DNA from 3 places in the Salinivibrio sp. EAGSL genome. Region 3 is predicted to be linked to each of the others. Evidence: predicted binding sites of a transcription regulator. Region 3 holds the regulator's gene; each other region holds the start of a gene.
The links. The regulator CRP, encoded in region 3, controls carbon source genes, mostly activating them, when cyclic AMP is high. The targets are predictions, from matches to a motif close to TGTGANNNNNNTCACA.
Positions count from the first base shown of each region.

Region 1: a site for CRP is predicted at 6,299-6,314, ahead of HLG76_RS11235 (CTP synthase). Genes of this name have one in related genera too.
Region 2: a site for CRP is predicted at 5,835-5,850, ahead of HLG76_RS07810 (NupC/NupG family nucleoside CNT transporter). Genes of this name have one in related genera too.

Region 1 covers NZ_JABWMG010000017.1:11,741-22,272, forward strand. Annotated here, with positions in the region: gene surE (5'/3'-nucleotidase SurE) at 1-522, opposite strand, end outside; gene truD (tRNA pseudouridine(13) synthase TruD) at 506-1,537, opposite strand; gene ispF (2-C-methyl-D-erythritol 2,4-cyclodiphosphate synthase) at 1,534-2,013, opposite strand; gene ispD (2-C-methyl-D-erythritol 4-phosphate cytidylyltransferase) at 2,013-2,726, opposite strand; gene ftsB (cell division protein FtsB) at 2,769-3,047, opposite strand; gene eno (phosphopyruvate hydratase) at 3,207-4,505, opposite strand; gene HLG76_RS11235 (CTP synthase) at 4,580-6,214, opposite strand; gene mazG (nucleoside triphosphate pyrophosphohydrolase) at 6,370-7,164, opposite strand; gene relA (GTP diphosphokinase) at 7,215-9,431, opposite strand; gene rlmD (23S rRNA (uracil(1939)-C(5))-methyltransferase RlmD) at 9,500-10,532, opposite strand, start outside.
Region 2 covers NZ_JABWMG010000010.1:555-11,086, forward strand. Annotated here, with positions in the region: partial or broken gene HLG76_RS07780 (transposase) at 1-243, shown strand, start outside; gene HLG76_RS15195 (DUF262 domain-containing protein) at 475-2,187, opposite strand; gene HLG76_RS07790 (hypothetical protein) at 2,571-3,149, opposite strand; partial or broken gene HLG76_RS07795 (IS110 family transposase) at 3,306-3,422, shown strand; partial or broken gene HLG76_RS07800 (transposase) at 3,492-3,704, opposite strand; tRNA gene HLG76_RS07805 (tRNA-Ser) at 4,140-4,230, opposite strand; gene HLG76_RS07810 (NupC/NupG family nucleoside CNT transporter) at 4,411-5,619, opposite strand; gene HLG76_RS07815 (NRAMP family divalent metal transporter) at 6,201-7,478, shown strand; gene HLG76_RS07820 (Bax inhibitor-1/YccA family protein) at 7,686-8,354, shown strand; gene HLG76_RS07825 (TusE/DsrC/DsvC family sulfur relay protein) at 8,557-8,886, shown strand; gene yccX (acylphosphatase) at 9,024-9,296, opposite strand; gene HLG76_RS07835 (methyl-accepting chemotaxis protein) at 9,378-10,532, shown strand, end outside.
Region 3 covers NZ_JABWMG010000002.1:7,658-18,189, reverse strand. Annotated here, with positions in the region: gene astD (succinylglutamate-semialdehyde dehydrogenase) at 1-728, shown strand, start outside; gene HLG76_RS01495 (DUF1338 domain-containing protein) at 739-1,530, shown strand; gene crp (cAMP-activated global transcriptional regulator CRP) at 1,650-2,282, opposite strand; gene HLG76_RS01485 (phosphoribulokinase) at 2,532-3,401, opposite strand; gene HLG76_RS01480 (YheU family protein) at 3,458-3,676, opposite strand; gene HLG76_RS01475 (hydrolase) at 3,824-4,792, opposite strand; gene HLG76_RS01470 (TIGR02444 family protein) at 4,779-5,258, opposite strand; gene HLG76_RS01465 (ABC transporter ATP-binding protein) at 5,267-7,195, opposite strand; gene kefG (glutathione-regulated potassium-efflux system ancillary protein KefG) at 7,388-7,972, shown strand; gene kefB (glutathione-regulated potassium-efflux system protein KefB) at 7,962-9,761, shown strand; gene HLG76_RS01450 (YheV family putative zinc ribbon protein) at 9,771-9,974, shown strand; gene slyD (peptidylprolyl isomerase) at 10,025-10,516, shown strand.

The DNA of each region.
Region 1 (10,532 bases), on a different contig from region 3:
ACGGGTCACTTTCCAACCCGCAAGACGGTCAAGAGGCACATCCGGCACATTAATATTGATCAAACGATGGTTCGGCGCCTCATGACGCTGGTTTTTCGCTAAAAACTGTTTCACCACATGTGCCGCAGTGTCAAAGTGTTGATGACCACAAAGTGAGACTGCGATTGCTGGCGCGCCGAGGAAAAATCCTTCTGTTGCCGCAGCGACCGTCCCCGAGTACAGTACGTCATCACCCAAATTCGCCCCATGATTGATCCCTGTAATCACAAAATCGGGCTCCCACGGCAACAGCTCCCGCAGGGCTAAATGGACCGAATCCGTCGGGGTGCCTTGAACCGCATAACGTTGGGGACCCAGTTCACGTACCCGTAATGGATTTTCCAACGTTAACGAGTTGGAGGCCCCTGAGCAGTTACGATCCGGCGCGGCGACTACGACATCAGCAATACTCGATAACACCTCGGTCAATGTTTGGATCCCTTGCGCATGGTAGCCGTCATCGTTACTAATCAATATGCGCATCACGCTCTCCTTGTTCATTTGCAATCACAACTTCTCTCATCACTGCTGTCGCAAATGCCCCCGCAGGTAAAAAGAAACTGACGGTCAAGGTATCAGTATCGTGCGACCACGTCATGGCCTGAGGCAGTAAACGTATTAGGCGACGGTCATGACGCATGCGATTATCGCGAATCACCGCCAATAAATCTGGCTCTTGTTCTACCACATTTAACTCAAACTGCTCGGCGTCAGCGGTGGTCGGTAAAGCATTATCACCCGTCATCGGTGCAGTAATGGTTGGCTTTTGAAGACCGGCCTCGACCGTATACGTTTGTTTTTGCTCGTCCATACATAAATCACCAGCCAGTGTCTGGTCAAACAAGCCAGCCTTTAATCGCGCAGAAACCACTTGATTAAACAACAACGCACGCGCAGCTGAGAGATAAAAACTACGTTTACTCTTATCCCGGACTTTGCGCTCTCCACGCCCCCAAGCACGAGCTATCGCCACATTGTTGCCCTCGCGACCAAATCGCTGAGCGCCAAAATAATTAGGGACGCCCTCTTTAGCAATGGCTTCAAGACGAGGGAGCAATGCTTGCGGATCGGTAAGCTGACGAATACAGAGCGTAAACTGATTACCAATCAAATCACCCGGACGTAGTTTATGTTGATGCCGTGCGGTGCCCTCGATACTGACAACACCCGGATGGGTCTCGACAAACGCCGCTAAATCCGGATCATCTTTTCCTGGCAGGTGAACGCTGAACCATTGCTCTGTTACCGCATGGCGATCTTTTAAACCGGCCCAGCTGACTTGGCGCGAGGTAACACCACAGGCTTTTGCCAGTTCGTTAGCTACGTATTGCGTGTTTTCACCCCGCTTTTTAATTCGGACTAAAAAGTGCTCGCCTTGACCAGATGGCGTAAAACCGAGGGATTCTGAGACAATAAAATCGTCTGGAGAGGCTTTTAAGGTCCCGGACTGTGTCGGCTGACCATGTGAGTACGCTAAAGGTGCCAGTAAGTCTGTCATAGAGCCTCTTTATTCAATAAGACAACGGCTTCGCACGCGATGCCTTCTTTACGGCCAGTAAAACCAAGACGCTCTGACGTCGTCGCTTTGACGTTGACCGCGCCCATTTCCACGCACAAGTCTTTTGCGATCGCCGCGCGCATCGCTTGAATATGCGGGCCCATTTTAGGTGCTTGGGCAATAATGGTGATATCCGCATTCCCGAGCTGATAGCCTTTCGCTCGTACTTTGGTGTAAACGTCTCGCAGTAACATCCGGCTATCGGCCCCAGCCCATTCTTCACAGGTATCTGGATAATGCTGGCCAATATCGCCGGCGGCAATCGCGCCCAGTAAAGCATCACATAACGCATGGAGGGCAACATCACCGTCTGAATGCGCGATCAGTCCTTGCTCATAAGGCACTGCCACCCCACCGATAATAACCGGGCCATCGCCCCCAAATTTATGCACGTCAAAGCCGTGTCCAATTCGCATCATGCTTGGCCTTCTTGTTGTGAAAGGTAAAACGCTGCAAGCCACTGATCCTCTGGATGGGTGACCTTAATATTGCTAGCACTCGCAGGCACCAAAATCGGATGTCCGCCGATCGCTTCAATCGCGGAAGCTTCATCGGTGACCTGATCACCGGCTATTTCCAGTGCACGTTTTAGTGTTTGAGTTAAAAACATTTGTGGCGTCAGGGCATGCCAAAGCGCTTCGCGCTCAACCGTATGTGCCACTTGTCCATCGTCATTCGCGCGCTTCATCGTGTCTCTCACTGGCGCCGCCAATAAGGCTCCGTCCTGATGAGATTGCGCGTGCGCGATCAGCGCATCAATGTCTGCATGCGTCACACACGGTCGTGCCGCATCATGCACCATGACCCATTGGGTTGTCACCGCCGCCAATCCAGCTTGTACAGAGGTTGCGCGAGTTAGCCCCCCGGTCACAACCTGCACATCGGCATGCTCACCAAGGCCAGTTTGCGCAAAGTAACCGTCGTTAGCGCTAATCGCAATCACCACCGAACTAATCGTAGGGTGTGCCAGCAAGCGCTCAACGGTATGTTGAAGCAGCGTTTTGCCTGCTAAAGTAAGGTATTGTTTAGGACAGTGAGCCTGCATTCGGCGTCCTACCCCGGCGGCAGGGACCACGGCACTGATACCCGACCGCAAAGCGCCAGGCTGCAAAGAGGTTTGTTCGACCACAAGTTATCTTCTTTGTTAGTACCGCCTACAGGCGGTAATCGGTTATTGTCTTGTATCGACCAATCGGAAAAATGTTTCGTCGGGTTTGATCATGCCAAGCTCGTTACGTGCGCGCTCTTCAATCGCTTCTTGACCGCGTTTTAAATCCGCAATCTCCGCGTACATTTGTTGATTACGCGTCACGAGTTTTTGATTGGCCTGTTGCTGCACGGCGACATTGGCTTCAATTTGCCAGTAATCTGTCACGCCATTTTTGCCTAACCATAAATCGTATTGTAGCCAAACAAGCGTGAGAAACAGCGCAACCGATAGCAGCCTCATACCTGTACTCCTTCCTATATCGGCTCGACGTATTTGCACAATAGAATTCTAGTCGCATAGGCTAGCGGATCAGGTCGCTGGTGTCATGGTTTTCCTAAACGAAAAAAAGCCGCGCCGTTAAACGGCGCGGCTTTTCTAATAAAAGTGTCTAAGTGCCGATTATTGGCCTTTCACTTCTTTTAGACCGTTAAACGGTGCTTTTTCACCCAGTGCATCTTCGATGCGGATAAGCTGGTTGTACTTAGCAACGCGATCTGAACGGCTCATCGAACCGGTTTTGATTTGGCCTGCTGCAGTACCCACCGCTAAGTCAGCGATGGTTGCGTCTTCAGTTTCGCCTGAACGGTGAGAGATAACCGCCGTGTAACCAGCGTCTTTCGCCATCTTGATTGCAGCCAGCGTCTCAGTCAACGAACCGATCTGGTTGAATTTGATCAAGATAGAGTTCGCCACACCTTTGTCGATGCCTTCTTTCAGGATCTTAGTGTTAGTCACGAACAGGTCATCACCAACCAGCTGAAGCTTGTCACCCAGCAGTTCGGTTTGGTGCTTAAAGCCGTCCCAATCAGACTCGTCGAGGCCGTCTTCGATAGACACGATTGGGTACTCTTCAGCCAGCTTAGCAAGATAGTGGTTAAACTCTTCTGAAGAGAAGGTTTTACCTTCACCTTTCATGTTGTAGATGCCTTGCTCTTTGTCATAGAACTCAGACGCTGCACAGTCCATTGCTAAAGTAATGTCTTTACCCAGCTCGTAGCCTGCTTGCTCAACCGCTTCTTTAATCGCAGCGAGTGCTGCTGCGTTTGACTCTAGGTTAGGCGCAAAACCACCTTCGTCACCAACAGCAGTGCTTAGGCCTTTGGCTTTCAGTACTTTGGCAAGGTTGTGGAATACTTCTGCACCGATGCGCAGCGCTTCTTTTAGCGTCTTAGCACCGACTGGCTGGATCATGAACTCTTGGATATCAACGTTGTTATCCGCGTGCTCACCACCATTCAGGATATTCATCATTGGCAGAGGCATAGAGAACTGACCCGCAGTACCGTTTAGCTCAGCGATATGCTCGAACAAAGGCATGCCTTTTGCCGCTGCCGCCGCTTTGGCGTTCGCCAAGGAAACCGCGAGGATAGCGTTAGCACCGAACTGAGATTTGTTCTCGGTACCGTCGAGATCGATCATCACTTGGTCGATATCTGCTTGCGCTTTAGCGTCTTTACCCAGCAATGCTTCTGCGATTGGGCCATTCACAGCTTCAATCGCTTTCAGTACGCCTTTACCCATGAAACGTGACTTATCACCGTCACGCAGTTCTAGTGCTTCGCGAGAACCCGTAGATGCACCAGAAGGAGCTGCTGCCATACCAACGAAACCACCTTCTAGGTGAACTTCCGCTTCAACGGTAGGGTTACCGCGTGAATCAATAATTTCACGACCTAGAACTTTAACGATCTTAGACATTGTGATTCCTCTCGTCTGTCATTGTTTTTAAAAATAAAGAGCGGCCGCCTTCTGGGCTACCGCTCGAATGTCGTTTATAGCTCACCACGCTGTTTTTTGCCTGCCGCAGCAACAAATCCAGCAAACAGTGGATGGCCATCACGCGGCGTTGAAGTGAATTCCGGGTGGAACTGGCACGCCACGAACCAAGGATGTGCTGGGTTTTCAATGATCTCTACCAGCTTTTTATCGGCAGACAGACCAGAAACTGACAATCCTGCTTTTTCTAGCTTAGGACGTAGCAGATTATTCACTTCATAACGGTGGCGATGGCGCTCATGGATTTGGGTATTGCCGTAGAGCTGATGCGCTTTCGAACCTTCAGCTAAGTGGCAAAGCTGCGCGCCTAGGCGCATGGTGCCACCAAGATCTGACGTCTCGCTACGCTCTTCCACTTTGCCTTCTTCATCGACCCACTCAGTGATCAGGCCAACGACAGGATAAGGGCTTTCTTGGCTAAACTCAGTCGAGTTAGCGCCTTCCATGCCGGCGACATTACGTGCGTATTCAATCAACGCCACCTGCATACCAAGACAAATACCCAGATACGGCACATTGTTTTCACGTGCATATTGTGCCGCAAGGATCTTACCTTCAATGCCGCGGTCACCAAATCCACCAGGGACGAGAATCGCGTCCAAGTCCTTCAGCATTTCACTGCCGCGGGTTTCAAGATCTTGTGAATCCACGTACTTGATGTTGACGGTCAGGCGATTTTTCAACCCACCATGTTTTAACGCTTCATTGACGGACTTGTACGCATCCGGCAATTCAATGTACTTACCGACCATACCAATGGTGACTTCACCCATTGGGTTGGCTTCTTCGTAGCTCACTTGCTCCCATTCAGACAAGTCAGCTTCTACGGCTTCAATGCCAAAGCGCTTGCACACCAAATCGTCCAACCCTTGCGAACGGATCAACGATGGGATCTTGTAAATAGAGTCGACGTCTTTCATGGTGATCACCGCTTTTTCCGCCACATTACAGAACAGCGCAATCTTAGCGCGTTCATTGGCAGGAATTGGACGCTCACTACGGCATACCAGCACATCCGGCTGAATACCAATCGACAGAAGCTCTTTTACTGAGTGCTGGGTCGGCTTGGTTTTTACTTCGCCTGCCGCAGCCAAGTAAGGCACTAATGTCAGATGCATGAACATGGCATGTTCGCGGCCCACGTCTACCGTCAACTGACGAATCGCTTCCAAAAATGGTAATGATTCAATATCACCGACCGTTCCGCCGATCTCGACGATCACAATATCGTGACCTTCACCGCCTGCGACGATGCGATCTTTGATCGAGTTGGTAATATGTGGGATCACCTGAATCGTCGCCCCCAGGTAGTCTCCACGGCGCTCTTTGCGCAGTACATCCGCATAAACACGGCCAGAGGTAAAGTTATTACGCTTGGTCATTTTAGTGCGAATGAAGCGCTCATAGTGACCGAGATCAAGGTCAGTCTCTGCGCCGTCTTCCGTGACGAATACTTCTCCGTGCTGGGTAGGGCTCATTGTCCCTGGATCCACGTTAATATAAGGGTCGAGTTTCATGATGGTGACGTTAAGGCCACGCGCTTCAAGAATGGCTGCTAATGAGGCTGCAGCAATACCCTTACCGAGGGAGGATACAACACCGCCCGTAACAAAAATGTAGTTCGTCGTCATGCTAAACCTGAGAGTTGGATTTAGAGGAAATAAATGAAGTTCTGGACGGGATATTATGATACCAGACCCCACTGACTCCCACAATGTGAAAGCTACCACACACCCTGGTGTTTTTAATTGTCACAAATCAATTATGCCAATTACAGGATATTACCTTACTCGTCTTTTTTAACCGCTTGCCACGCCGATTCTAGTTCATCCAGCTGACATTGTTGAATATTTTTTCCATTATCACGTAATTGATTTTCAACGCCACGAAAGCGACGTTCAAATTTCTGATTGGCTGCGCGCAACGCCTGCTCAGCATCCGTGCCTAGGTGGCGCGCGACATTGACGACAGCAAACAAAAGATCGCCAACTTCGTCTTCCACACGGCTTGCGTCAACCGGTGTCTGTGCCAATTCATGTTCGACCTCTTCCAGCTCTTCTCGCACCTTCTCGATAACCGGCGCCACGGTTGGCCAATCAAACCCTGCCCTTGCACATCGTTTTTGTAGCTTGTGGGCGCGAGTTAACGCGGGCAACCCCTGAGTCACGCCATCTAATAGACTGCAGGATTGGGTTGAGGGCATTTTCTCTGCGCGCTCTTGCGCCTTAATACCTTCCCAATCAGGCGAGCTTAATGGCTTCCCGTCCGCATCTTTAGGACCGAATACGTGAGGGTGACGACGCGTGAGCTTATCGCACACTGCACTGACGACATCGTCAAAATCAAATCGATGTTGTTCGCGCCCTAATTGACTGTAGAACACAATTTGAAAAAGAAGGTCGCCCAACTCATCTTTTAGGTCCGACCAGTTTTCACGCTCGATGGCGTCAGCCACTTCGTACGCCTCTTCTAAAGTATGAGGCACGATAGAGGCAAAGGTTTGTGCCTTGTCCCAGTCACAACCATGATTAGGGTCGCGTAAGGTCGCCATGATCGCCAGTAAGTTGTCAATTGACGCCATAAGAAGGTTCCTTCATGAAAAAAACGCCCTGTCGAAACAGGGCGAATGTATTAGCGGAGGCGTTTCGCTTCGACCACGTCTTTCACTTGTTCAAGCCGGTTTACAACGCGGCTTAAGGTATCTAAATCAGAGATTTCGAGATCAAAGTCCATGATCGACATTTGCTTTTTATAATCAACCCGGCTTTGCATCCCGGCTACCCGTGCTTTCTCATTGCTTAGCACGTTATTGATATCTTTGACCAGCCCGGTTCGTTCATTTGCCGAAAGGCGAATGCGTACATGGTATTGACCAATATGGCCTTTCCCCCACACCGTGGCGATAATCCGCTCCGGTGCATGATGGCTAAGCTCATTGAGCTGTTCGCAATCTGCACGATGGACCGAAATACCACGCCCTTGGGTAACAAATCCTTTAATGTCATCACCCGGCAACGGCTGGCAGCAGCGCGCGAGATGCGTCATCAGGTTATCAACACCTTCGACAACCACGGCATCGCGGTGGGCTTTGCCGGTGCTCGGTTTTTGTTCGCTTTGCTGCAGTTTTTCTAACAACTGCTGCTCTTCTTCTTCCAGGCTCGGTTTATTAATCAGGCCATTAATATGGTTCACTACCTGATTAATGCGCAAATCACCACTGCCCACGCCGGCATAAAGCTCGTCCAGCGTGTTAACGTTAAAGCGTTTTAGCGCCAAATTGGCATCTTTACTGATGCCGCCAATTTTTTGTAGCTCGGTATCCAAGATTTCTTTACCGGCAGCAATGTTCTTGTCTTTGTCTTGCTTGCGGAACCAAGCATTTATTTTGGCGCGCGCACGACTTGAGTTAACAAATCCATGGCTGGGATTGAGCCAATCTCGCGACGGGTTAGGCTCTTTTTGCGTGATGATTTCAACCTGGTCGCCCATTTGTAGGTGATAGGTGAACGGAACAATTCGCCCTTCTACTTTGGCACCAATGCAACGATGACCCACTTCTGAATGGATGTGGTAGGCAAAATCAAGTGGCGTTGCCCCTATAGGTAAGTCGACGACATCGCCGCGCGGGGTGAACGCATACACCCGATCGTCGAACACTTGGCTACGCAACTCATCAAGCATTTCGCCCGAATCAGACATTTCTTCTTGCCATGCCAATAGCTTACGCAGCCAGGTGATTTTTTCATCGTAGCCACTGCGGCCACTGGCTGAGCCTTCTTTATATTTCCAATGGGCCGCTACACCTAGCTCTGCATCATCGTGCATTTGTTTGGTGCGAATTTGAATCTCAACGGGCTTGCCTTCCGGCCCCAGCACCACGGTGTGAATTGACTGATAACCGTTCGGCTTGGGGTTGGCGACATAATCATCAAATTCTTTGGGTAGATGACGGAACTGGGTATGGACGGCACCTAATGCGGCGTAACAATCCTGAAGTTGATCCGCAATGATGCGCACAGCGCGCACATCAAACAACTCATCAAACTCCAGGTTTTTCTTCTGCATTTTGCGCCAGATACTATAAATATGCTTCGGGCGTCCATATACCTGTGCATTAATATGCGACGCTTCCATTTCCTGCTGGAGCCCTTCGACAAAGGCACTGATATAGTTTTCACGGTCAATGCGTCGCTCGGCCAGCTGCTTGGCGATTTGTTTATAGGTTTGCGCATGTTGGTAACGGAACGCGTAATCTTCAAGCTCCCACTTTAGCTGACCAATTCCCAATCGGTTAGCCAAAGGCGCATAAATGTTAGCGCTCTCTTTCGCTGCTTGCTGACGCATAGACTCTGGCGCATCTTTCACTTCACGTAAATGGCAAATACGCTCGGCGAGTTTGATCACCACGCAACGAAAGTCTTCCACCATAGAGAGCAACATACGACGCACATTATCAACTTGCGAAGACGTGGCCTCATCGTCGGCTTGGGTATTTAAATGCCGAATCGCAGCGGTCTGCTGCACACCGCGAATCAGGTTGACTATCGACATCGAATAGTCGTCCGCCAGTGTCTCCAGGGTGACCAGTTCGGCGTCGACCATCGGAAATAATAGCGCGGCCAGCAAGGTGTCGGCATCCATGCTTAATGTCACGAGGATTTCGATCATCTCTCGGCCTCGCCACAAAGGCTGGCTGAGTGCTGATTCATCGTCACTCAATGCTCGACAATATTGGTAGCCGTCTAACAAGGCTTGTGTCGTCGATGCGTCTTGCCCGAGTCGCTTAACCCAGGTGTTAAGCTCAAATGTTTCATCTTCGTGTAGGTGGGCTTCTCGTACCGCAACCATAACTGTTCCTATCCTTAACTCTCTTACTGACAAGAGAGGCATGTCGATAACGACAAGCCACTAAACGCTTATGCCCGCTTGTTCGTCACCGGCTTAAACAAGGCCATCGATTCCATGTGTCCTGTTTGTGGGAACATATCCAGCATCCCTAATTTGACAAGTGCATAACCATTATCAAGCAGCACGCGGGCATCGCGCGCCAGGGTGGCAGGATTACAGGACACATAAACAATATGTGAAGCCCTCGATTGTGCCACAAAGTCTATAACACCCGCAGCCCCTGCGCGTGCCGGATCGAGTAAGATTTTGGTAAAATCGAAATGGGTCCACTCTCCTTCTAACGCGTCGCTATTTAAATCAGCTTGATAAAAAAAGGTGTTATCACAACCATTTATCTTCGCATTATCTGCCGCCTGATTCACCATGGCTTGCACGCCTTCCACCCCGACAACGTGCCCAACCAGTTTGGCAGCGGGGACACTAAAGTTACCCAATCCACAAAAGAGATCCAAGACACGATCTTCTTTCTCTAGTGCTAACCAATCCAGTGCCTGTGACACCATATTCTGATTGACCGTCGGGTTGACCTGAATAAAGTCATTCGGTTGAAACGCAAGGCGACATCCCGCCACTTGGTAATCTGGCGCGGCGCCGATAAGACGTTCAGGTACGCCATCGCCTTGATGAAGATAAAAGGTGCAGCCTTGAGTTTCTGCCCAGTGGCACAATGCTTGACGGTCATCACTATGCAATACCTTGGTGGTACGCAACGACACTACCGTGGTGTTGTCAGCCTCAATCAGATCAAGATGACCCAAAATACGTCGACCACGCAGGCCATCCAAACACGGACGCAAGTGCGCAAGCAAAGTATTCAATGACTCACTCAGGACCGGACAATGGCTAACATTGATAATCGCACTGCGTTGGCGAGCACGAAACCCCATTGCCAATGCCCCCTTTTTATCAACCTGAAGACTGATGCGTGCACGACGCCGATACTGCCATGGCCTATCTGTAATAGGTGCCGAGAGTGTTGCCTCTTCCCCAGCAAATTTTTGCATCAGCTCATTCAACGTTTGCTGTTTATGCGTAACCTGC
Region 2 (10,532 bases), on a different contig from region 3:
TATATCAGACCGACGGCGCACTTCTTCTCTGTGCCAAACACTGACAAAGGTATTAAAGATGCACTGAAAATCATCAAACCCTATCAGCCTGAACGCATCATCATTGAAGCCACTGGCCGATTAGAAATGCCCTTTGTACTCGCATGTATTGAAGCCAATTTACCCATCGTACGCGCCAACCCTGTGCATATTAAACGCTTCGCTGGCGCCATTGGACGCAGAGCGAAAAATGACCGCTTAGATGTAGCCTTTAATACCGGAGATCATCATGTCTACTCAATGTTTTTGTGGCGTGCTCTCGCCAAGCACTACTTTCTCTTAACGCGCTATTAACTACAAAAAGTTACTATTACTGCTTGTTTGCGAAATAAGATGTCACCCTTAAATTCGATGTATAGAGACGGTAAAATATGAAATCAAATCCTTAAAAAACTTGATGACTGTAGGCATATTAATTTGGTATGTAGCGGAAAACTATACTTCATTATAGACATGTTTAGAAATCTTCTTTGCACGCTCAAATACTTTTTCCTCACTCCAATCATAGCCATAAATGAAATTCGTCTCTAATGGGTATCCACTTTCATTAAGTATAGCAATCTTATCCGCTGGCAAATTATCTTTTAACTTATGACCATTTGTACTCGCATCAGTAAGTAACAAATTCCCTACACTACCTATTATCAATGGGTCCGAACCAGACTTAATCATCGATTCAGGAATAATATGTTCAATCGTTAAGTTAATATGATTAATATCAAGACCGTTAGACTGAGATCCTAATAGCTTACAGAGAGAATATTTAATTACGTTTTTAGATTTTGTTTTATTTGATAGATAGTTCAAGTCTAAGAACCTAACCTCAAATTCACTATATGATGGTAGCTTTTCATCTAATTTTCGTTTCAAACTCGTTAATACTCTTTGTACTGTATCATTATCCTGGGCTTTAGTTAATTCAATTGAGTGCTGAGAATACATCGACGCAATACTACCTGAGGATCTTTGCTGTGTAACAGCGTTGAAGACAAAGTGAAAATGCTCAATTCGTTTAATCGTCGTCTTTAGTTGCTTGAGTGTTATCTTCTTAGAAGAATAAGAAAAAAGAAGAGCTAATACAAATGAAGATTGTTGTTTTACTTTAAAACTGTTAAGAGCTATCAAAGATGATTTCACTTCAAACAACTCTTTAGTCCAATCGGAAATATCGGGACTTAACATTCTACTATAACAAACTGCATACTCATCAAGGTTCCGCAACAATAAATTAGCGTTATTTTCTTCTGTCGTTATATATTCTTTTATCAAAGAATACAACTTCTTATCTGTCGTGTAAGCATGTTTCGAAATCCAAAAGTGTAGCAGAAAAGTATCGATAACATTGGAATCGGAGATATCATCAAAGCGTTTTACAAGACGATTCCATGCTTCTTTTGGGCTATCAAGTGAATAATGAGAGTTTTTTATCGTTTTTAGAATCAGGTTCTTAACAAGATCTGAAGTTTTTAGATCTCGACCGCGAGCATTTAGTGTCTCAAAGATTAAATAAGCATCATCTTCATTATCCAGCTGAATAAAAACAAGTTTTAACGATAAAAACTTATCCCTTAGTTCTTTTAACTTTAATATCGGGTCTTCATGTGCAAAAAATTCCATTTGTGGACTTTCTGCTTTTGAAAAAGGTATGTATTGCTCTAATTTACCTGAAATCAGCTCATAAGCTGCTTTTAAATTAGACTCTTCAGAACCAACTTCACAGTTAATCTTGATACTAGAATTGATGTCATTGAAAGATTGTATATGATTTTGAAGGTATGGGAATGAAGTCTCGGCATTAAGAATAAACTCATTAACATAATCGTTATTTGGTGTTTCAATAAAACGATGAATACCTTTTGCTAAGTTTACTTCACCAAGTCGAAGAAAGGCATCTCTAATCACTGACAGGACAATCGTGATAGTCGTCAATCGTTGTTGTCCATCAACGATACCAAAATATGGCTTACGAGTTTGATACACAACCATCGAACCAATAAAGTAACTATCGGTTTTATCACTAATTATATCTAACCAAAAATTTTCAACTTCATCTTTACCCCATGAATATGGGCGCTGAAACCTTGGGATTTTAAAGTAACCGGAAGAAAAGATGTCTTGAACCTCTTTATCATTAGCCTCTATTTTCACTTTTTGATAATCCTTTTAAAAAAACTAAATTTTTAACGCAACCTATCAAACATAAATATATTAATCCACATGAGCTCGCCACTTAACAACCACCCTTATAAATATCAGTTAAACAATGAGATAGCCGAAAGGCGAACAGAATAAGGAGAATGGTATTCACTTAAACAAAGGAGAACAAACTGACAAAAACCACATCGTTAACGTAACGTATTGAAGTGACGTCTTATCTGCTCACTTCCTGGCTGCCTCGCGCTGGAAAAAGTGCCAGACGCAGCACCCACCTATGCGCATTCGAGCTATTTACTTAATAAAGCAACGAGCTTGTTCAACACCCAAATAAAGTGTCGGCTACGCGACACTTATTCTTATTTGTTATGTAACTACTATTGCTGTGCTAAGCCATGATCTTCAAAGTCTTGATTAAAATCACCAAATGCTTCAAGCGTACGTTCCGTAGGGCGTGGGTAAAATACAGGAGTCAATCCATTTTCACGGCAGAACTCAACCACTTCATATCCCATTAGTTCTATCGTTTTGTTCACTTGACGCTCAGAAATAGCGGCTCTACGCCAATGATTAAAGTAGATTCGGTCTTCAAAGTTAGATACTGCTCTCCCAACGATACCAACGTAATCTCTTAGTGCAAGCTCGCCAAAGTTTACGTGAGGTAGTTGAGCATTTAAAAACTCATAAAAGTGAATAGGATCAAAAGTGCCGTGATTACGACATACAGCCAACTGCTCAACAGCTTCATAATGGTTGATAAAGCCATTAGCGTAACTTCCCTTCAGTGAACATGTAAAACCTAAGTTGTGATCAACAAACGCAATCAAAAACTTTTTTTGTGCCCTAGAATAGGCGACCTCCATAGCACAGTTGTGATATTGGATAGTAAAGAACGCAACTGCCACGTCTTTTTGAGCCATTCTTTGCTCAAAGCCCTCTATGTAACTAAAAAACATTGTGAATCCTCAGATTACTAATATATAAGTATTAGATGGGGATGAGATACTCTAATTCAAGTACTCATGCGTAATTAGTTACATAACGAATGACATGGATTCCCCCTCTTGAAGATCTGCCACACTTAGACGCGGCTTTTAATATCGGAGGTAACCATGCCTACTCAATTCTTTTGTGGCGTTGATCTCGCAAAGCACCACTTTTCTCTTCACGCGGTGGATGACCACGGAAAAGTCATTCTCCATGAATCTGTTTCACGCGTTAATTTATTAAACGTTAAAAACGACGTATCTCGATTAGCGCCGCCGAAAGCCGAAAATAGTCGCCATTATTGCCTGTGTGCGTAAAGGAAGCTTGAAGATGCCTTTAATCATTAGCGCCGTTTCAATGGCACCATCGGTAAACGTAAAGCCTCTACCTCGCTTGCCATGGTGAGTGTTGCAGAGCCAACCCTGGATAGCGGCGTCATCGACCCAAAAAGTAATCGAACCACGGTTAACTAATGCCTGATTGTATTGCTTCCAGTTGCTGATTTTGTACTTGGCTTTGCTCATCATCTGTGACCTGTTTTGAGGCTTTGCTGATCTGATCGCGGCTCGAATGATAAGTTCAATGATTTAGGAAACAACGCCTGATTAAATACATTTCTAATGTTTGAAGCAATCGACTCGCCTATAAAAGTGTGCATGCCGCCTATCACGGTTGAAGCGTTCACACTATCCCGAAACGATACCAACTAACCCATCACGCGTTACCACGCAGGAGCGTGGGAACGAGGTGATGGAATGCGCTTCAACACCCACGCTACCGCCCTTTGGTTGGCGGCGTCCAAAAGGCCTTACAGGGCAGTTTTTCGTGGGCTAGATTATCAGACGCTGGGCAGTGTGTTTAGGCAAAGGGGTCTAAAATGTTGGCGTGGTCAGAGTTTGGGGATTTGTGGGGGCATAAATGCAAAAAAGCCGCTGAATAATCAGCGGCTTTTTTGCATGTGGCGGAGAGATAGGGATTTGAACCCTAGAAGGGCTATTAACCCTTGCCGGTTTTCAAGACCGGTGCTTTCAACCACTCAGCCATCTCTCCGGAACGCGGCGTATATTATTGGGTTCGCTTTGGCTTGTAAACCCTTTATTTACCGCTTCTTGTCTGTTCGCTCAAGCTGTGATCAGCTTGGCGAATATGTTAGCAAAAGGCGATTAGCTTGCCGCCAATCGCCCTGCTTTTACTGAGATACTTTAACCGAGTCTCGTTACCGCGCAATGTTTATAGCGCGATAAAAATACCCGCCAGTGCCGCACTCATTAGGTTGGCAAAGGTGGCGGCAATCACTGCGCGCACGCCTAAGCTTGCCACATCTTTGCGGCGCTCTGGCACCATGGCACCGATGGAGCCAAGTTGAATGGCAATCGAGCCGATATTGGCAAAGCCACACAAGGCAAAAGTCACAATCACCTGGCTTTGCACCGACAGGTTGGCTTTAATATCGGCAAAGGATAAGAAGGCGACAAACTCATTAAGTGCAATCTTCTGTCCCAAGAGGTTGCCGACATCAAACACTTCATGCACGGGTACACCGGTAAGCAGCGCTAGGGGTGAGAACAGGTAACCAAACAACATTTCTAGGCTTAAGCCGTCAATGTCGACCAACTCCCCTAAACTACTCAGCCCGGCGTTTAGCATCGCAATCACACTGATAAAGGCCACCAGCATGGTGCCGACCGCAACCGCGACTTTCATGCCGTTCATCGCCCCGCTAGCCAATGCATCAATCGCGTTTGCTTGGTCGCTATCGCTGATCTCAACCTGGCTTTGCTCGGCCGGTGTTTCGGTCTCTGGGACGATGATTTTGGCCATCAATAGCCCACCCGGTGCCGCCATAAAGCTCGCCGCAATCAGGTATTTTAAATCTACACCCATCGCGGCATAACCGCCAAGCACACTACCGGCCACCGAGGCCATACCGCCGACCATCACCGCAAATAGCTCTGAGCGAGTCATTTTGCTAAGAAAAGGGCGAACCACCAAAGGAGATTCGCCCTGAGAAAGAAAGATGTTACTGGTGGCTACCAGCGATTCAGCTCGACTGGTGCCGAGTAATCGCTGTATGCCCCCGCCGAGCAATTTAATAACCCACTGCATAATGCCGAGATGATAAAGGAGAGAAATCAGCGCACTGATAAAAATGATTAACGGCAGAACTTTAACAGCGAAGATAAATCCATCATTGGCCAGCGGACCAAATACAAATTCGATGCCTTCGTTGGCGAACGATAACAACTTAGCCGCGCCATTGCTCATTGAGCCCAGCATGGCTTGCCCAAAGGGGATATAGAGCACTAACGCCGCGAAACCGGCTTGCAAACCAAACGCGCCGAGCACGGTACGCCAATTGATGGCTTTACGGTTAGTGGAAAATGCGCACGCGCACAGAACCAGAGCGACGAGACCTGCCGCACTATAGAGGAGTTGCATAAATAGATTACCTTGCCGTGTTGTATTGCACTTGCGGTACGGATGAGTACGACACGCTGCCGGGGAGGCAAGAGGTTCCATCATGCGTTACATCGTACCGCGGGTTCGGTGAAGGTGGGCCCTACCTTGGACGCTTTTTCTTCAGCCGCGAATCGCGACACAGCCACTCTTTGCCTATCACTGAGCAAAGAGCGCATGTTGGGCGAGCATTCTATTGTGATTGGAGTCTCATTTCCAGCAGAATTTGATCTTAGATCACACTTATTCAGCCCTGATTGCACCCTGCTAAGATCTTTTCCGGCGCTGTCTGCTCTCTCAGACAATGGTCGGATGTTTATCGCTTTATATTTATGTCAGGTTAGCGGTGTTGGTCATTCGCACCCAGCGTGACGCCTATGCTGAATAAATATGGCAAGACTGGTTGACACGTTTAACTCATATGCTATTCATGGGTAGCTATTGACAAAAACACTGAAGGCAAAACGATAAAAATCGGCCTTACGCGTAAAATATAAAAGCAATAGCGTTAAATCATAAAATTAAGCAAACACAACAACGCAATTATTATAAAGGAAACAACCATGCAAACCGTCTCTTCGCACCAGACAGCGCCCAGCTTGTCGGTGATGCAACGCCTACGCGCTTTAGGGCCAGGGATAATGATGGCCGCGGCGGCAGTAGGCGGATCTCACCTTGTTGCATCTACCAAAGCCGGTGCTATTTATGGCTGGCAGCTCGCAGCATTGATCCTGCTCGTTAACTTATTTAAATACCCCTTTTTTCGAGCAGGCGTACAATATACCGCAGGCACTGGCGAAACGCTGGTAGAAGGCTATGCGCGCTTAGGCCGCCCTTACTTGTGGCTGTTTGTTGCACTGAGTGCCGTGTCTGGTGTTATTAACACCGCTGCCTTGACCTTATTTAGCGCCAGCTTATTAAGCTATTTTGTGCCGTTTGATCTGTCACTAACGGTGTTGTCGACCATTATTGTGATCACTTGCCTGGTGATATTAATTGCTGGCCACTACAAGGCATTGGATCTGCTTGCTAAAGTAATTATGGCAACGCTAACTTGCGCCACGTTGGTCGCGGTTACAGTTGCGGTCGGTAACCCAGTCGCGGTCGAGCCTAGTTTTAATGCGCCGTCGATTTGGTCCATAGCAGCGATTGGCTTTATCGTGGTCACCATGGGTTGGATGCCCGCCCCAATTGAAATTTCTAGCATTACGTCGGTGTGGCTCAAGCGCAAAGCGCAATCTGAGCCAATCAATGCCCAAGCGGCGCTGTTTGATTTTAACGTCGGCTACATTGGCACCGCGCTATTGGCGATTGTGTTCTTATCACTGGGTGCCCTGCTTCTGCACGGCAGCGGGGTTGAACTGAAACAATCCGGTATTGGCTTTTCTCATCAATTGGTGAGTTTGTATGCCGCCACCATTGGCGAGTGGTCACGTTATTTGATTGCGGTGGTCGCCTTTTTCTGTATCTTCGGCAGCACCATCACGGTAATCGATGGCTATGCGCGGGTGGTGTCCGAATCGCAACGGTTATTACGCGAGCAAACAGAAGCAGAAGCAAAACCCGCAGTTACACAAGGCTGGATGGTACTGATCGCTGTGTTGGCACTGGCTATCGTAGCATTTTGGACTGGGGCGCTGCTGACCATGCTTGATTTTGCCATGGTCGCGGCATTTGTCACCACGCCCTTTTTCGCGCTATTGAACTATATTTTGGTGACCAAGCACCGTTTACCACCCGAAGTGACCATGAGCAAGGCGATGCGCGCATTGGCAATCACCGGGCTGGTCTATTTATTTGGTTTCTTGGCCGTGTTCGTCTGGTGGAAGTGGTTGATGTAACAAACTTTACCTTGTTCGCGCTTCAAGGGCTGGGTTAACATCCCTTTACAACTTCACCATCGGTGTTAGGCGCGGATAAGGTATTATTAACCCTATAAAAGCCAGTCGTGGTTTAGATTAAGGACGTGGGCAGCTTGAAAAAGTGAACGACTGCCCGCATAACTGTCGTATATAAAAATGGATTGTTAACCCAACCGGGAGAACGTTATGAACGATCGTATCGTTTCGCACAGCCAGTCACAGCAGAGTGCGTTATCTACAAACAAGGTGCTACGTAACACGTATGCACTGCTATCGATGACACTGATCACCAGTGCTATCGCGGCCTTTATCGCTATCGCTGTCGGCATCGGCCCAATGATGTCGCTAGGTATGACCCTAGGTGCGTTGGCGATCGTGTTCTTTGTGCTACCACGCACCATGAACTCTTCTGCCGGTATTGTGTGGACATTCGTCTTCACCGGCTTGCTGGGTGCCTCACTCGGCCCAACCCTGACTTACTACCTGAGCCTTTCTAGCGGCCCAGGCATTGTGATGCAGGCGCTTGCCACCACAGGGATGGTGTTCCTAGGCCTATCGGCGTATGCCATTACCTCTAAGAAAGACTTCTCTTTCATGGGTGGTTTCTTGGTCGCCGGTGTGATTGCCCTATTAGTGGCAATGGTCGCGAATATTTTCTTGCAGATCCCAGCGTTGAGCCTGGCAATTAGCACCATCGCGGTACTGATTTTCTCAGCCTTTATTCTGTATGACACCAGCAACATCATTAATGGCGGCGAGACCAACTACATCCGCGCCACAGTGTCGCTGTACTTGAACATCTTCAACATCTTCGTTCATATGCTGAGCATTCTTGGCTTTATGAACGACGACTAACCCCCCAGGGTTTAGTCAGTAACAAACACAAAGAGCCGGCACGCGCCGGCTTTTTTGTCGTTAAATGGCGCACCCACTCAGTGCGGCGCGCAGCACGGAGTCGCGGTTGAACGCCAGTTGCACTCGCCCTCCCTGCTCGCTATGCTTTGCAGCTTTAATAACAGCGATAACGTCCGATCAGATGACGAACAAAGGTAAGACTATGCTGGTGTATGAAGGTGAAACCATTGCGACGGATGCGCAGGGGTATTTAAAAAATGTGGACGACTGGCACGAAGCATTAGTTCCCATGCTTGCAGAGCAAGAAGGCATTGCCCTTACCGAGGCCCATTGGGAAGTGATTCACTTTGTCCGCCACTTTTACCAAGAATACAACACCTCACCGGCGGTGCGTTTGTTGGTTAAATCGATGGAAAAAGAATACGGCCCAGAAAAAGGCAACAGCAAGTATTTGTTCAAGCTGTTCCCGAAAGGTCCCGCTAAACAGGCAACAAAACTGGCAGGTTTACCTAAGCCGGCTAAATGTCTTTAGTACCGATGGCCAGCCTATAAGCGCCGCACTACCCACCGCGGCGCTTACATGTTTTAGCTAATTGCTATTTGTTACCTAGGCGCTGTTTTTTAGCTAAACACGACTTGTTACCTAGACGACATGGTCCTATCGAGTCGCTATAGTATTGCGAAGCCATCTACGGCGCGCCACTCCACGTCTTCTTTATCGACCTGATCAACACCCGCGGTAGGCGGCCCTTTATCTAACCACGCCATGAGGGCATCCACCGATTCATTGCGGCCACATGCCAGTACCTCAACACGCCCATCCGGTAAGTTCTTCGCATACCCGGTCAATGAGAGCTTTATCGCTTCATGGGCGGTCTGATAACGAAAGCCAACCCCCTGAACGTGACCTGTAACATAGGCCCTAATACATTTTTGAGACATCGGTCACCTCTACTGTATTCCCATTGCAAAACGACACCTGTATAACGCTACATGAGACAAGTCGTTTGACAGGATTACGTCATGAAAGAAGTTGCGTTTCGATGGATTGATAAATATTTCATCCACCTTCGGCTCCAAGAGAAATTTTACCTTATCTTTTTCCTCCCCTTACTCGCAATGGTTGTGATTGCGCTTACCTTAGATGCAGCCTCGGATACCCGTGTGGCACACAAGATGGAAGCGGAAGGCCAAGCCATTCAAGCCATGGTTGAAAAATACGACCTCCCGAAAGGCGAGGTGCAAACCCTGCTCAATAGCCAGCAAACCGGTTTTACGTTCAATGGCAATGAGCTTATCTATCAGCTCGACGGCTCGCTATTTAGCCATATGAGCGCCACCGATTGGAGCCTGCTGCTTGGCATGGTGTTAGTCATTGCGGTGCTGATTTACTACATCATGACCTTTATCGGCGGCGCCATGTACACCATGAACCAAGCTTTATTAAAGCTAGCAGATGGTGAGCTAAGTTACCGGATGAACTTTATCCCGGTCCGTGATGAGTTTAGCCAAATTGCCGTTACTATCGATAAAGTACTTGAGCGTGAGCAAAACTTGGTGAAGGCGATCCAGGAAAGCGCAGAGATGATGGACGGCCTGTCCGCAAGTTTGCAGCAGCGCAGCAATGAAAGCGAAGCTGTGGGCGAGAGCCAGCGTCAGTACCTTGATTCGCTGGCCAGCGCGACCGAAGAAATGGCGAGCTCAATTCGCGAGGTCGCAACGCATGCCACCGAGACATCAACCCAAACACAAGAAGCCACAGAAGCTGCAAATATGGGGCGTCAGCAAGTTCAGCAAACCATGACCGCGATTAATGGTCTTGCCAGCGAGATAGCTCAAGCGGCAGATAAAGTCAGCGAGCTGAGCAAAAACGCCGAGCAAATCGGTACCGTGGTAACCACCATTAACGGTATTAGTGAACAAACTAACCTACTGGCGCTCAACGCCGCGATTGAAGCCGCGCGTGCCGGCGAACAAGGTCGTGGCTTTGCCGTGGTCGCAGACGAAGTGCGCACACTGGCTAGCCGCACCCAGGAATCGACGGTTGATATTCAATCTATGATTGAGTCACTGCAAACGCACACCGCCGAGCTACGCCGGGTGATGGAAGGCACGGTTGAAAATGCGTCAGCCAGTGAAGCGGCGGTGCAAGAGATTGATACTGAGATCAGCCAAATC
Region 3 (10,532 bases):
ATAACCCCTTGGTGGTGAGTGATCAGTTCGGTGATTTAGACGCCACGGTATACACCATTATTCAATCGGCCTACCTCAGTGCCGGTCAGCGGTGTACGTGTGCACGCCGCCTGCTGCTGCCTGAGGGAGAAGTGGGTGACAAGATCTTGACTCGCCTAGCACAATGGACCAAAACCGTGCGAGTGGGTGGCCAGTTTGATGATCCCGCGCCTTTCATGGGCGCCCAAATTTCAATGGCTGCCGCCGAGGGGATTTTGGCCACACAACAGAAATTGATCGATCTGGGAGCTACCCCCGTCATAGAGTGCGAGCATTTACACGATGCGGTGATTTCTCCAGGGATTTTAGATGTGAGTGGCATTCAAGCGTTACCCGACGAAGAGTATTTCGGTCCGCTACTACAAGTGCAGCGCTATCAGGATATGGCTGATGCGATCACGAAGGCGAATGATACCCGCTATGGTTTGTCGGCAGGCCTTATCAGTGAAGACGAGGGCGAATGGCAATACTTCCTCGATCATATTCGCGCAGGGATTGTGAATCGTAATCGTCAGTTGACAGGGGCAAGCGGTGATGCGCCATTTGGCGGGCCAGGTGCGTCGGGTAATTTACGTCCAAGCGCTTACTATGCCGCCGATTATTGCGCTTATCCCATGGCATCAATGGAAGGGGAGCAGGTGGTACTGCCTGAGACGTTCGCCCCCGGTATTCCGACTCAACAAGATTAAGGAGACCAATATGGACAGTGGCCAAGCGTTATTCGATAAATTATGGCAAGACTATATTAACCGTCTTTGCCCATCGGCACATCAGGTACATGCCTTGCTCGAAGAAGGGCAGCCTTTAATCAATGATCATATTGCCTTGCGGACATTTGGTTTGCCCAAGGTTGGGCTTGAGGTCTTGGCGCGCCCCTTCCTGGCGCTAGGCTATCAGCAAAAAGGGGACTATACCTTTGAAGCGAAAAAGCTCAATGCCTGCCATTTCGAGCACCCCGATCCTTTGATGCCGAAAGTGTTTATCAGTGAATTGATGGTCGAGCAATGCTCGCCTGCGCTGCAAGCCATTGTTCATAAGCTGGTGGCACAAGTCGATGCGTCGTCACTAACAGGGAGCGATTTTCTTCATCAGGGGCGGCTTTGGGACATCGATAGCGCCACCTATCAAGCGCTTGCTGAGGAGAGTGAATACGCGTCCTGGGTAGCCGCGCACGGTTATGGCGCGAATCATTTCACAGTGAGTGTCAATCAGTTAAAGGCTCATGATCATTGCCAATCGGTTAATCAAAAGCTGCGAGACAATGGCTTTGCAATTAACGAAGCGGGTGGGGAAGTAAAAGGGGACGCATCCGTTTATCTGGAGCAATCCTCCACCATGGCTGACCGTGTCCCTGTTGTTTTCTCTGATGGCACGCAAACCATTCCAGGTGGGTTTTATGAGTTTGCTAAGCGTTATGTGTTGCCCAACGGTGAGTTGTACCAGGGGTTTGTTGCCGCTTCAGCGGATAAAATTTTTGAGAGCACGCACTAACAAATAGTGGATATAACGAGGCCTAAACGGTTAAGGAAGAGTTCGCTCTTCCTTTTTTTTTGTTTTAAAAAGAAAAACCGACGCCAGGGCGTCGGTTGGGAATACAGAGAGCGCTGTGATTAGCGGGTACCGTATACCACGATGGTTTTACCATGGGCTGAAATAAGGTTTTGCTCTTCCAGCATTTTAAGAATACGCCCCACGGTTTCACGCGAGCAGCCAACGATTTGGCCAATTTCTTGACGTGTGATCTTAATTTGCATGCCATCAGGGTGCGTCATGGCATCGGGTTGCTTCGCTAAATTCAACAAGGTTTGCGCAATACGGCCCGTGACGTCCAGGAAGGCAAGATCCCCCACTTTTTGGCTGGTCACTTGCAAACGGCGCGCCATTTGTGAGGACAAACGCATCAATATATCGGGGTTAACCTGGATCAGTTGGCGGAACTTTTTGAATGAGATTTCTGCCACTTCACAAGGAGACTTAGCCCGAACCCAAGCGGTACGCTCCTGATCATCTTCGAAAAGGCCTAGCTCACCGATGAAATCACCTTGGTTAAGATAAGACAGGATCATTTCCTTGCCTTCTTCATCTTTGATTAGAACGGCGACAGACCCTTTCACGATGTAATACAAGGTCTCCGCTTTTTCGCCTGCATGAATCAGCGTGCTTTTAGACGGATACTTGTGGATGTGACAATGTGAAAGGAACCACTCGAGTGTAGGGTCTGTTTGAGGTTTTCCTGGAACCATATAACTTATTTCCTCTGCATGTGTTGCCCGGCAACAACGTCCTATCTTTGTCTGAGGGGTAACCCACCAGATCTATGCACAGAATACGAAGTCTGGGCGCGGGCTACAAGCTCACTGTATGTTAACAAGAGTGTATCTTTTTTTGTTAGCAATTTCTTGATTTTGATCTAGGCCAACCGCCTAAAAAACTGGCAAAAACGTGGCTAAGATCACGGCTTGAGAAGTAATACACGATAGATGCGCTACGCCCTAGCCAATCTTGCCTTTTTCGATTAGCTGCTGAATCAATGGACGGATGATAAGTTCCATCGCAAAGCCCATCTTACCGCCTGGCACGACGAGTGTATTATGCCGTGACATAAAAGACCCCGTGATCATTTGCAGCAGATAAGGAAAGTCGACGTTTTTCATCCCTCGAAAGCGGATCACCACAAAGCTCTCATCCAACGAAGGAATGCCTTTGGCGTTCAGTGGGTTGGAGGTATCGACCGTCGGCACCCGTTGAAAGTTAATGTGAGTGCGTGAGAATTGCGGCGTAATATAATGCAAATAATCGTCCATCGACCGCACAATCGAGTCGGTGACCGCTTCGCGTGAGTGGCCCCTATCGCGGGTATCGCGGACAAACTTCTGAATCCACTCAAGGTTGACGATCGGGACCATACCAATCAATAGGTCGACATGTTGGGCGACATTGACCTCACCATCAACCACACCGCCGTGCAAGCCTTCGTAAAATAGTACGTTGGTATTGTCGGGTAAATCCTGCCATGGTGTGAAGGTCCCTGGCATTTGATTGTAGGGCACCGCTTCGTCAAAGGTATGCAAGTAGCGGCGATATTTGCCTGTGCCGAGTTCACCGTACTCACGGAAAAACTGCTCTAATCGCGGAAAATCATTGGCGGTGGGGCCAAAGTAACTAATGTGCCGTCCTTGCTCACGTGCTTTACGGATCTCGACGTCCATTTCCGGTCGCGTAAAGCGATGGAAACTGTCCCCTTCTAGCCACGCCGCTTTGATGTTCATCATCTGGAACATCTTACGGAATGCTTCGGATGTGGTGGTGGTCCCTGCTCCTGAAGAGCCGGTGACCGCGATGATTGGATGTTTAGCCGACATGACGCGCCCTGTCATTCAGTCTGAATGTGTATCGCTGTTTATTGCGTACAGCGATGCTAAGATCTGAGTGCTTCTTTACGACGAATATCCACTGTCTCGTGCAACTCAGAATACACAATCACGGCGTCGCCGGATTGCAGTTGTTGGCGAACATCCGCCACTTTTTGTGCAAAGCTGACTTCCTGCTCACCATAATCGGTTCCTTCCCGTAACACAAAGTGCTCGATTAAACGAGTCAGTGTTTCCTCAGGGACCGATTGCCAAGGAACCATCATACTACATCACCTTTTGTTGATTTATGGCTGAGACGTTAGGGTGCTTGATGCTGATATTGTGAATCAGCTCGCATTTTACCCAATCATTCAACACAATGCAGTAGATCAATGTGCGTCGGTCTTTTTTGCTTTGCGTGGCGTCCTTTTTTAACGGGACGAGCAAAGGCGTGAGGCTAACCAGTGAGGCACCGACTGCTCCAGCCAGAACTGTGGCTGGCGCCAACTGCCGGTAACAAAACCAACATGCCCACCATGTTCGCTCAGTTGATAGTCAATATTCGCGGGCAGAGGCGAGGTTGGGATCACTGCGTCGGTCATAAAGGGATCGTCTTTCGCATGGATAATCGCAAGTGGGACCGTAATAGCGTCAAGGACAGATAAACCACTACAGCTTTGATAGTAGTGTTGAGCATCGTCAAAGCCATGCAGCGGTGCGGTGACCGTTTGATCAAACTCGAACAGAGTTTTAATCTTTGGCCGCTCCCCAGCATGCCACCGACCCACTTTTTGGTGTCGGGTAAGTTTTTCCGATAAGGTTTGTCGCATCGACCGTAGCAAATACGCTTGATAAACACGGGAAAACCCTTGTTGAATACGGGTCGAGCACGCCGCTAAATCGAGCGGGGGAGAAATAGCACAACCACAACTGACAATCGGATCATGCTGATAGTCGGCCAGGTAGCGCACCAACATGTTTCCTCCCAAAGAGACTCCCACAGCGGCAATCTCATTGTTCGGGTAGGTCTGGCGTAAATAGGTCAAAAATGCCCGAGCGTCCTCCGTTTCGCCGGAATGATAAGTCCGCGGCGCGCGATTAAGACGGCCACTGCAACCGCGAAAATGCATCACCACACCGCACCAGCCTTGCTGTTTAAAAGCGGCCAATAATCCATTGGCATAAGGGCTATCAAAGCTTCCTGCTAGGCCATGAAACAAGACAATAATAGGCTGTCCTACCTCGGGATGATGCGTCCATGCAAGATCGACAAAGTCACCGTCAGGCAGATCAAACGCTTGCCAAATAGGCGCAAAAAGCGGTTGCCGGCGCAGCAGGCGTGGCAGTAAGGTTTGCAGATGCGCATTACGGGCAGTTGGAATGGGGTTAAAGGGTATCATCATCGTCTGCTCCATCCTCTTTTGTAGGCCGGTCTACCCGTAGTGGTGTATAGAGATTACGGGCAGAGGGGGATAGCTGGCGGCAATAATAGGCCAAGGGAGACGCGGCTTGTGTGAGCCAGGATTGACGATTAAGCACTTCAATCAAGTCTTGTTGCTGGAACTTCTCTAAACTGAGTTCAAAGTTGAGCATTTTTTTATATTGGCCGGTGCCCACGCGTGGCTTGAGATCGCGTCTTAGATGGCGATAAGCGATCAGCAAATGTTCAGACCGGCTCAAGGCGTGCTTAAGCTGGGTGAGGCTCTCGGGGCTAAGCCCGTAACCGTGGCTTTCAATCCAAGCGAGCAACAAAGCAAGGTTCACATTGCCTTGGTGCTCGTCTTGTAATTTAAGGCAGGCTTGTTTGACCTCTTGCTTAGCATAGTGGTGCAAACAAAACTGCCAAAGATCGGCGGCGTTTGCCATCCCAGGCGTTAGTGTTGGTTGAATGTCGCCTCCAGGGCTTCTAGCGCTTCTTGTTGCTCCATCCATTCTTGTTCCACCTCTTCGAGCGTCGACTTTGCATCGGCTTGGCGTTGCAATTGCTCCGTTAAACGGGCTTTGTTGTCACTCTGGTAAATAGCGGGATCCGCTAATTGGTTTTCTGCTTCTGCGATAATGGCAGAAAGTTGTTCGATCTTTGTGTCTAAACGGTCAATTTTTTTTCGTAGTGGCGCCGTTTGTTTTCGGCATTCGGCTTCACGACGCTTTTGTGCTTTTCGATCTAACTGCGTTTGCTGTGGGGCAAGCTTTTCGTCTGCGGCTTGCTTTTTGTTTTCCGCACGATCAGCGCGTTGTTGTTCGGTCAGCCAGCGGTGATAGTCGTCTAAGTCGCCATCAAAGGGTAGCACTGCGCCCTTGTCCACCAAATACAAGTCATCGGCTGTCGCACGCAATAAAAAGCGATCGTGGCTGACGATCACTATCGCGCCATCATAGGATTGCAATGCGAGCGTTAACGCTTGGCGCATGTCGAGATCCAAATGGTTAGTCGGTTCATCCAACAGTAACAAGTTCGGTTTTTGCCAAACTAACAATGCAAGGACTAAACGTGCTTTTTCGCCGCCAGAGAAAGGGCCAATGTTTTCCAACGCTTTGTCACCTTGAAAGCCAAACCGTCCGAGAAAATCTCGCAGGGTTTGCTCGGCAGTAGTTGGTGCTAAGCGATTTAGATGCTGGAGCGGCGTTTCATCGATACGTAAGGTATCGAGTTGATGCTGGGCAAAATAACCTATTTTCACCCCTTGAGAGTAGCTTAGCTCGCCAGCCATCGCCGGCAAATCGCCCGACAATAACTTGATCAGCGTTGATTTGCCCGCGCCGTTACGCCCTAACAGGCCAATGCGCGCCCCAGGCACTAAGTTAAGGCGAATGTTCTCGATAATTGGCGTTTTGTTATAGCCAGCGGCCACCTTATCCATCATAAGAATGGGAGTGGGCAATGCATCAGGGGGTAAAAAGGTAAAGCTAAATGGATTATCGTATTGAGCCGGTAGCACCTTTTCCATGCGTTCCAGCGCTTTTATCCGACTTTGCGCTTGGCGGGCTTTGCTGGCTTTGTATCGGAAACGGTCAATGTAGGATTGCATGTGAGCAACTTGCTTTTGTTGCTTCTCATATTGCGCTTGCTGTTGTGCTAACTTTTGCGCGCGCATGCTTTCAAAATCCGAGTAGTTACCGGTGTATTCATTCAGCTTAGCGTGCTCAATATGAATGATACGATTGACCACAGGATCAAGAAAATCACGGTCGTGTGAGATCAAGACCAAGGTTCCCGGATACTGCTGCAACCATTTTTCTAGCCACATCACTGCGTCCAAATCGAGGTGGTTGGTGGGCTCGTCGAGTAGCAGTAAATCTGAGCGACATAACAAAGCTTGTGCCAAGTTAAGTCGCATGCGCCAGCCCCCAGAGAACTGCGTTAATGACCAATGGATTTGCGTCTGACTAAACCCCAAGCCATCCAGCAAACTTGCGGCGCGCGCCTCTATGGTATAGCCGCCAATCGCATCGAGCTTATCGTGTAACAACGCCACTGCATTGCCATCATCTTTGGCTTCGGCGTTACGCAGCGCGTCTTGCAGCTCACGGTATTCAGTATCGCCATCAATCACATATTCCAGCGCACTTTTATCCAATGCGGGGGTTTCTTGTGCCACCCAAGCCACTTGCCATTGACTGGGGTAATCATAGTGCCCTGCATCAAGAGAAAGTTGGTGGCGTAGCAAGGCAAACAGGCTGGACTTGCCACAGCCATTTTTACCCACCAAGCCGACTTTGTCCCCGGGTGCGATGATGGCAGAGGTGTGGTCAAGCAGGGGCTTACCACCACGAAGCAATTGAATGTCGGAGAAGCGAATCATGATTACTCAGTCTGTCTTGGGTTGATGGATGCACGTTGCGCGGTCGTTATACCAGCTTGATGCGGAGATTGCCAAATTCCACCGGTGGCGCGAGTGGTTAGACAGGGGGTTGGCCTTTTTGTATGTTAAAGTTAAAAACATGGCATAAAGAACAGATTGTGTGCTTGGCCAATCATAACGACAAGGAAGCGTATGCCTCAAGACAAGAAGGACAACCCACGCTCTCCCAAGGTGCTTGTTATCGTGGCGCATCCTGATCCGGATGAATCGGTCGCCAATCGCCGATTACTCGAATCGATACGCCCGCTGGCGAATGTCACTGTGCATGATATTTACGCCGCTTATCCGGATTTTGTGGTGGATGTCCATCACGAGCGTGCGTTGGTGACTGACGCCGATGTGTTGGTGTTTCAACACCCCCTACAGATGTACTCATGCCCGGCGTTATTGAAAGAGTGGATTGATGTGGTACTCGGAAAAGGCTTTGCTCATGGGCAAGGGGGGGATGCGTTAGCGGGAAAAACATGTCGTTTTGTGGTCACCACAGGTGGAGCAGCAGAAGCGTTCAGTAAAATCGGCTACAACAAATATTCCATGGAGGAGTTATTGCAACCTTTTGAACTGACGGCGGCGTTATGCCGCATGCACTGGGTCTCACCTTTAGTTCTTCACTGGGCGCGCCGCGTCACCGATGCTGATCGCAATGCCTTTGCTGAACTCTATGCGGACTGGTTGGCTAACCCTTTAGCGAAGCAGGAGGCACATCGTGGATCATAGCTTTCTGCTCATTGCGTTTATCTTTTTATTGGCAGCTGTGATTGCGGTGCCTTTGGCGCAGCGTTTGGGGATGGGCTCGGTGCTTGGCTACTTGGTAGCAGGCATTGTGATTGGCCCTTGGGGGCTGGGTTTAATCGATGATGTCGACTCAACCCTGCATTTTGCCGAATTTGGTGTGGTGCTGCTGCTGTTTTTGATTGGCTTGGAGCTTAACCCTAAAAAGTTATTGAAAATGTGGCGCCCCATTATCGGCCTTGGTGGTAGTCAAGTGGTGCTGACCGGGGTCGTGATAGGGGCATTAAGTGTCTTCGCTGGGCTCACGTTGCCACAAGGCGTGGTGATCGGGGCGGGGCTGGCACTTTCTTCTACCGCGATTGCGATGAAAATCATCGAAGACCAACGCTTAATGCGCAGCGAAACCGGACAATCTGGATTTGCCGTTTTATTATTTCAAGATATCGCCGTGATCCCGATACTGGCTGTGATCCCAGCGTTGGCCGGTGGCAGTGCAGGCAGTTGGTTTGATGTCCTCTGGATGTTTTTAGGCATTGGCGCTCTCTTGGCCGGCGGTCACTTTTTCTTGCGCCCTATTTTTCGTCTGATCGCGATGAGTGGCGTCACCGAGTTGTTTAATGTCACCGCGCTTGCCTTGGTCATCGGGATTGCATTGGCCATGCAAAGCCTTGGTCTATCGATGGCGCTGGGGGCGTTTTTAGCCGGGGTGTTGTTGGCTGAGAGTGAATACCGCCATGAGCTTGAGACGGCAATTGAGCCCTTTAAAGGGTTATTACTCGGGCTGTTTTTTATAGCGGTCGGGATGACGGTCGACTTAGGGCTTTTACTGGAATATCCCTGGGCGATCATCGGTGCCGTGGCTGCGTTAGTCGGTGGTAAAGCCTGCTTACTGTATGGACTGGCGCGTGCGTTTGGTGTCGCGCCCAAGGCGCGCAGTCAAATGGCGGTATTGCTCAGTCAGGGGGGAGAGTTTGCCTTTGTGATTTTCACTGCCGCGCGTAGCCAAGGGCTATTGGATAAAGAATTAAATGCCTTTTTGCTTGTGGTCGTGAGCTTGTCGATGATGACTACACCGTTAATTCTCTCGCTCCAGCAGCGTTGGTTTGCGCGTACTTTTAACGAGCCTGAATCCTTGCCTCCGCAAGCGCCATTTACTGAGACAGACTCGCGAGTCATCATTGCCGGATTTGGTCGGTTTGGTCAGGTAGTCGGTCGCTTGATGTTCGCCAATAAAATCGGGGTGACCATCCTGGAACGTGATCCGACTCAAATCAAGTTACTACGCCGCTATGGCTACGAAGTGTATTATGGTGATGCTACGCAACTCGATTTATTACGTGCCGCTGGTGCAAAGACGGCTGAAGCGATCGTGATTTGTACCGATTCGCCAGACGAAGTGATGGAGATTGTTGATCTTTGTGCCCATCACTTCCCTAATCTAAAAGTAATGGCGCGTGCGCGTAGTCGTGTCGAGGCGTATCAGTTGATGGCGCACGGTGTCGATCAGTTTTCTCGGGAAACCTTTTTGGGCGCGCTGGATCTTGGGCGGCAAACGTTAGAGTCCCTAGGCATGCACCCATACAAAGCGAAACGCGCAGAAATATTGTTCCGTAAACTCGATATGCGGGTGCTGGAAGATTTATTGCCTCAGCACAGTCAAGATGTCGCGACTGCATCACGAGTTAAAGAAGCGCGCAAAGAGCTGGAAGAAATTTTTGACCGAGAGATGCGCGGTGATAGTGAGCGGCATCAAAGTTGGAATCGAGACGAATAAGGTGTTGATGTGAAAAAACGTTTTATCGCAGGCGCTGCCTGTCCGTCGTGCCAACAACGCGATACATTGCGAGTGTGGCGTGAGAATAACATTGACAAAGTGGAATGTGTCAGCTGCGATTACCATGATAGTCGGTTACCGGAATCGGCACAACAGTCACACTCTGGCGCCGAGTCGGCAGAGAATGTCATTGGGATCTTTAAACCGGAGTAGGGGATCCGTTATCATCGGCAGTCCATTTACCTTCCGGTCTCGGAGCGAGCATGAAAATTGCAAAAGATGTGGTAGTCAGCCTGGCTTACCAAGTAAAAAATGAAGACGGTGCACTTGTTGATGAATCAACAGCACAAGAGCCTCTCCAATACCTACACGGTCATCGTAACTTGATCGTCGGACTTGAGAGCGCGCTGGAAGGCCGTGAAAAAGGCGAGAACTTTGAAGTGACGGTAGGCCCAGACGAAGCTTACGGTGATTACCAAGAAGCCATGGTACAACGTGTACCGGCTAACGTGTTCCAAGGCGTCGATCAAGTTGAAGTTGGTATGCGTTTTATGGCTGAAACCGACCAAGGCCAGATCCCAGTCGAAGTGACTGAGGTTGAAGGTGATGAAGTTGTTGTTGATGCCAACCACATGCTTGCAGGCCAAACCCTGTCCTTCTCAGTGGAAATCGTTGATGTGCGTGAAGCCACTGAAGACGAGCTTTCACACGGGCACATTCACCAAGACGGTGAAGAATGTGGCCACGACCACTAATCACGACGACAGATAA